2 regions of the Spirosoma foliorum genome follow, and region 1 is predicted to be linked to the other one. Evidence: riboswitches for the same ligand, from Rfam matches in the RefSeq annotation. Region 1 holds a riboswitch; the other holds the start of a gene.
What was found. Region 1 has a riboswitch for S-adenosylmethionine ahead of metH (methionine synthase). Riboswitches for the same ligand answer to the same signal wherever they lie in the genome.

Region 1 (3,422 bases):
TACCGCATGTCTGATTTATTTTTTTAAACGGCCAAGCAGTAACACCGTGTAAACCTTTTTTGAGTTTAGCGACTGCTTGGCCGCAATACTGTGTAGCTAAGTTGATGAACGTTGGGCTAGGAGAGAGACTTCCGTTTGCCCAATTGTGAGTAGACTAATTGAATAATGCCATCTTTCAGTCCCAAATCAGGCACAATAATTTTGTTGGCCCCTGCCCACTTCATAACCGAAATATAGATGTCGGCAGCGGGCACAATCACATCAGCTCGGTCGGCATTCAGTCGGAGCTTATTAACCCGATCTTCCAGCCCAAAGCCGGCTATATAATCGCGAATTCGTTCGATTTCGGAACGTGTCGTTTCCAGTTCCGAGGTTTTGGAGGCCAGATTAAATAGCTTACTAATGTTGCCACCTGTACCAACGGCCGTAATCTCGCGTGTTCCATCAACATTATCCTCCACCCAATCTTCAATCTTACGCCAGGCTCCTTTCGTCTCCTTGCCTTCCAGCAATCGAACAGAGCCAATCTTAAAGGATTTGGAGTTTATTTTTTGACGATTCTCATACACGTTTAACTCTGTACTCCCTCCGCCAACATCAATGTGTAAATACTGACGATCGTCCAGCGCTTGCACTACTACATTATTAATGAGCTCAGCTTCTTTGCTACCGTCAATAATATGGATCTTGATCCCCGTTTGGGCTTCAATCCGCTTGGCAACCTCATGCCCATTTTCAGATTCACGCATGGCCGAGGTAGCACAGGCCATATAATCCTCTACCTCATGCAACTCCATGAGCAGTTTGTAGGCCTGCATAAGTTTCATGGTTCGGGCTTCACTTTCAGAGGTCAGGGCGCCGTAATTAAACACATCGTGGCCTAGGCGAAGCGGGAAGCGGACATACTCAACCCGTTTAAAACTAACCAGGTCGTCGTTGTGTAGTATCGTTGAGATTTGCAGACGGGCTGCGTTGGAACCGATATCAATGGCTGCCAGTTTCATAGAGTCAAAAGAGTGAAAGAGTGAAAGACTGAAAGAATAAAAGGCTGACGCACGTCATTTTCGCTCTTTCACTCTTTCAGTCTTTCACTCCTTAATAAAGGCCAAAGATACTCTTTTTGACGCCAGACACTCTACTTTTTCGCCACCTTTTGCCTGTCCATACGCTAAGTCACCTAAGCCGAAAATGCTGTCAGCTCTGCCTCATTAGTCCTATTGACAGCAAAAATTGGTGTTGGTTAAATCTCCAGCGCCCTTAAAATCAGCAGAATCAATAGCCAAAAATAGACTGCAGAATATACCAGCATAGCCTATTTTTGGTTACTTTTGCATTAGCTTATCCAGAAAGACGGAGGGAACGGACCCGATGATGTCTTGGCAACCAGCCAACTCCAGGAGATGGTGCCAATTTCCTCCCGCTACGAAGCGGGATAGATAAGATTAGCTTCCTGCTACCTGTCTTTCTGTTGGTAAGTCTTTTTACTAGTTTGGATTTTTTTAAGGGCGCTCCTTGTTGGTAGCTCTAAGAATAATGCCTTGTATAACTTGCCAGTGAAAACGATACACGAACTCCTGCACGAACGCATCCTTGTCCTCGATGGCGCGATGGGTACCATGATTCAACGGTATAACCTGACCGACGCGGATTATCGGGGAGACCGATTCAAGGATTGGCCACACGATCTTAAGGGTAACAATGATTTGCTGTCATTGACAAAGCCGGATATAATTCAGGCAATTCATAAACAATATTTAGAGGCTGGTGCCGATATTATTGAAACCAATACCTTCAGCGCCACAACCATTGCCATGGCCGATTACCATATGGAGGAGTTGGCTTATGAACTCAACTACGAATCGGCCCGGATTGCGAAAGAGGTTGCTGTTGAGATCACAAAACAAAATCCAGATAAGCCGCGCTTTGTTGCCGGTGCTATGGGACCGACTAACCGTACCGCTTCACTCTCGCCCGACGTCAACAATCCGGCTTACCGGGCCATCACGTTCGATGAACTGGTTAATGCCTATTATGAGCAGGTGAGTGGCTTGGTGGATGGCGGTTCTGATTTACTGCTGGTTGAAACGATCTTCGATACGCTCAATGCGAAAGCAGCGATGTTCGCTATCGATAAGTATTTCAATCTGAATCCACAGAAAACAGTTCTGCCGATCATGATTTCGGGCACCATTACGGATGCCAGTGGACGAACTCTGTCGGGGCAAACAACCGAGGCATTTTTGTATTCGGTTTCGCACTTACCGCTGTTGAGTGTGGGGCTGAACTGTGCATTGGGAGCAGCCCTCATGCGCCCGTATATTCAAACGCTGGCCAAAGAAGCCCCATTCTTCACATCGGCCTATCCGAATGCAGGCTTGCCAAACGAGTTTGGTGAGTACGATGAAACGCCGGAGATGATGGCGTTACAAATTGAAGATTTTATCAAGAGTAACTTTGTCAATATTGTTGGCGGATGCTGCGGCTCTACCCCCGATCATATTCAGGCTATTGCCGATGTAGCTGCTAAATATCCCCCTCGTCAACTACCAGATGCTGAGCCTTATCAGAAGCTGAGCGGACTGGAACCTCTGAAAATAACAGAGCAAACGAACTTCCTGAACGTTGGTGAACGGACAAACGTAACGGGATCGAAGAAATTTGCCCGACTCATTAAAGAAGGGAATTACGATGAAGCACTGAGTATTGCCCGTGGGCAGGTTGAAGGTGGGGCTCAGGTGATCGACATCAACATGGATGAAGGTATGTTAGATTCGGTAGAGGCCATGAAAACCTTTCTGAATCTGATTGCCGCTGAGCCTGATATTGCCCGCGTTCCTATTATGGTCGATTCCTCTAAGTGGGAAGTCATTGAAGAGGGCCTAAAATGCGTACAGGGCAAAGCTATTGTCAACTCGATCTCGCTTAAAGAAGGCGAAGAAGCCTTTATTGAGCGGGCCCAGTTAGTGAAACGGTATGGCGCAGCTGCGGTTGTGATGGCGTTTGACGAAACGGGTCAGGCTGATTCGTATGAACGACGCATTCAGATTTGCGAACGAGCTTACCGAATTCTGGTCGATAAAGTTAATTTCGCTCCTCAGGATATTATTTTTGATCCCAATATTCTGACCGTTGCGACGGGTATTGAAGAGCATAATAATTACGCTGTTGACTTCATTAACGCTACCCGTTGGATCAAGCAAAACCTGCCGTTGGCCAAAGTGAGCGGAGGGGTGTCGAATATTTCGTTTAGCTTCCGGGGTAACGAAGTTGTCCGGGAAGCGATGCACTCAGCGTTTTTGTATCACGCCATCCGGGCTGGTATGGACATGGGTATTGTGAACGCGGGTCAGCTTGAAGTTTACGACAGCATTCCAAAAGATTTGCTGGAGCGTTGCGAAGATGTGTTACTGAATCGCCGTGAC
Region 2 (3,422 bases), 680 kb from region 1:
GCTGCGCTTCATTAAAGGCGATGCACCAGGGTGAGGCCACAGCACTAGCCGCAATAACGATCAGATTTTCGATTAGATTTGGCTGATAAATGGCCCATTCCAGCGCCTGCTCTCCACCTACCGATCCTCCAATACAGGTGTGAATTTTTTCGATACCCAACTCCTGCCGAAGTAAGTCCAGCGCATTCACCATATCTCGAATCGTCACCATCGGAAATTCGTGGTGAAAGGGTTTACCTGTAGCCGAATTGACCGATAAAGGACCTGTGGAGCCGTAGCACGACCCTAGCACATTGGCGCATACAACAAATTGCCCTGCTCCCGACGGGGCTTCAGGATCAAAATATTTACCGGGGCCAACCATACCACCCCACCAATCGCCCGCATCGGCATTACCGGTCAGCGCATGGCACACCCATACGACGTTCGAGCGGTCTTCATTGAGCCTGCCGCGTGTGGTATAAGCCAACCTAAATCCGGGCAGGCTTTCGCCCGATTCGAGCGCGAACGAATATTTATAATCGAAATACTGGAGGTTCATTTTATTCTTTTTTTGTCATTCCGACATCAGGAGGAATCTCAAATTCCTTTAGTAGAGGCTTTGAGATTCCTCCTGACGTCGGAATGACAAATAAATAACTACGTCAATACCGATTCGGCAATTTTGGCAAACGCCTGCTCGAAGTCAGCTTTAATATCATCGATATACTCGATACCTGCCGACACGCGCAATACGCCCACCTCAACGCCTGCACTCGCTTGCTCTTGCTCGCTTAGTTGCTGGTGTGTAGTGGCCGCCGGGTGAATAATCAGCGTTTTTGAATCACCGACGTTGGCCAGATGGCTTACTAATTTCAGATTATTGACAAATTGATCGGCAGCGTCTTTATCTCCTTTTATCTTGAACGAGAAAACGCCACCAAAACCGCGTTTCAAATATTTTTTAGCCAGACCATGATAGGCACTGCTTTCCAGACCGGGATAATTTACGGCCTCAACCTGCTCATGGTTTTCGAGCCATTGCGCTAACGCCAGCGCATTCTGCACCGTACGATCAACACGCAGCGACAGCGTTTCTAATCCCTGAAGCAATAAAAATGAGTTGAATGGGCTAATCGCTGGCCCCCAATCGCGCAGGCCTTCAACGCGGGCACGAATAATGAACTGAATGTTGCCAAACGGCCCATTTACGCCAAACACATCGCTGAAGACCAAGCCGTGGTAGCCCTCCGAAGGTTCACTGAACTGCGGATATTTACCATTGCCCCAGTTGTAGGTACCGCCATCGACAATAACCCCACCGATGCTCGTACCATGTCCACCGATCCATTTAGTGGCCGACTCGACAACCACAGCCGCTCCGTGTTCGAGTGGTCGGAAGAGGTAACCACCCGCGCCAAATGTGTTATCCACAATAAGGGGCAGATCATGCTCTTTAGCCAAGGCGGCAAACGCATCGAAATCGGGAATATTGAATCCGGGATTTCCGATGGTTTCGAGGTAAATCGCTTTGGTATTTTCGTCAATCAGTTTGGCGAACGACTCTGGCTTATCGCCATCCGCAAAGCGGGCTTCGATACCCAACCGTTTGAACGAAACTTTAAATTGATTGTAGGTTCCGCCGTATAGAAATGAGGTAGTTACAAAATTATCGCCAGCACTCAGGATATTGCTCAGGGCAATAAACTGAGCCGCCTGACCCGATGCTACGGCCAACGCAGCTACGCCCCCTTCGAGAGCGGCAATACGCTTCTCGAACACATCGGACGTTGGGTTCATGATTCGGGTATAAATATTCCCAAACGCTTTCAGTGCAAATAAATCAGCCCCGTGCGCGGAGTCATTAAAGACAAAGGACGTTGTTTGATAAATAGGAACCGCCCGAGCATTTGTAGCCGAGTCGGGTTCCTGACCAGCATGAAGCTGTAGGGTATCGAAATGAAGTTCAGACATGGTAAAAAAAGTTGAAATGTTATAGGGTTGCTGGGTTCTAAAGTTTAGCGTCTCTGGGTATGTTTACTGCGTAGTAAACGATACAACTATATGACTGTAAAACTTTATAGCTTTTTAGGAGCGCACGACAAACCCTCCCGGCTTTCGTGGCGGTTGGTGCTGAATGCTTAGCAGGCCCCTGGGGGCATACATTGCTGGATGTAGAGCATGTAGGTTACGATTTATAGTCCCTAAATAACTTTAGGCAGGAGTTAGCACCTTGCCGTGTGGTAGGTTGCCAGTGGTTCACAGAGCCTGATCTCTCCCCACTTCTGTATAAATCAACGCGCGCCGGTATGACTTAACCTGACGCGTAACAATTGACTTGATAGCGCAAGTATACTAGCCAAACGGTGCGAATCCAAACACTAGATGCTTTTTCTATCTGCCCATACATTTTTTCTCTTTTGTCGATCATCAGTCATCCATCAAGTCGATTCCTTGTTTACTTTTGTAGTAAGACATACTGCCCAATGAACCAAACGTATCGCTACAACCGTGAAAATGCTACCAGAGTGGCTGGTGTCACGTCCTTAAAAGATGCCATCGGGCAGTTGTTAAAAGCGTATCAACTCCAGACTCGCTTCAACGAAACTTACCTGGAGGCTTTCTGGGGACGTATGATGGGGCCAGCCATTGCGTCGCGTACAAACCGCCTGTACGTTCGAGATCGCAAGCTTCATATCGAAATTGGATCGGCTCCACTTCGTAACGAGCTCGTTAATGCCAAACAGAAACTTATTCAGTTAGTCAATAAAGACATGGGCTCTGATGTGATTGACGATGTCATATTCATTTGATTCCCTTTCTCTCAAAAATGAAAATGCCATATCTCTCCGATATGGCATTTTCATTTTTGACGGATCTAGACTCCGCTAATTTTCTTTACTCAACTGGTTTGCAAATTCTCCCATTGTATTAAAATCACCAAGTGGTTTCAGAAAGCGTAACAGGTTTTCGACCCGGTCGAGCAATTCATCCTTTGAGTGCCTACGCACATAGGTTGGAATTTTCTCGTAGCCCGACAGATCGGTAAACTCCCAGGGATGAACGTATAGGTTCAAAAAACCATCGGCCTCCAGCGTTTGGCGGCAGAGCAATTTATAATAGGATAATGGGAAATTTTTCAGACTTAGCCAGAACAACGGTATCCGTACGGTTGGCGTAACCGAAGCCGGAATTTGCCAAACCCCCAACTCGTTAAATGGGTGGCGTGGTTCGCCCCAGTGATTGTATCGACCCGGAAGCCAGGTTGGATGCAGCGACGAGTTATATTGGTAACCAGCGTCATGAACATCGTTTGGGTCAACATAACCCATACGTGCCCGACGAAAACCAGTTACAGGACGATTTAGTAACTCTTCCAGCGCCAGTCGGGATTTGAGCAGATCGGCGGGTTCAAAAGTCGTGTGAAAATAGCCATGCGACGC

Region 2: it holds a riboswitch for S-adenosylmethionine, as region 1 does, so the genes downstream of both, H3H32_RS24940 (O-acetylhomoserine aminocarboxypropyltransferase/cysteine synthase family protein) here and metH (methionine synthase) in region 1, are expected to answer to the same signal.

The regions. Positions count from the first base shown of each region.
Region 1 covers NZ_CP059732.1:5,219,389-5,222,810, reverse strand. The annotation lists gene H3H32_RS22185 (Ppx/GppA phosphatase family protein) at 117-1,004, opposite strand; SAM riboswitch class I at 1,336-1,443, shown strand; gene metH (methionine synthase) at 1,554-3,422, shown strand, end outside.
Region 2 covers NZ_CP059732.1:5,900,253-5,903,674, forward strand. The annotation lists gene H3H32_RS24935 (homoserine O-acetyltransferase family protein) at 1-541, opposite strand, end outside; gene H3H32_RS24940 (O-acetylhomoserine aminocarboxypropyltransferase/cysteine synthase family protein) at 640-1,953, opposite strand; SAM riboswitch class I at 2,172-2,275, opposite strand; gene H3H32_RS24945 (DciA family protein) at 2,466-2,792, shown strand; gene H3H32_RS24950 (polysaccharide deacetylase family protein) at 2,868-3,422, opposite strand, start outside.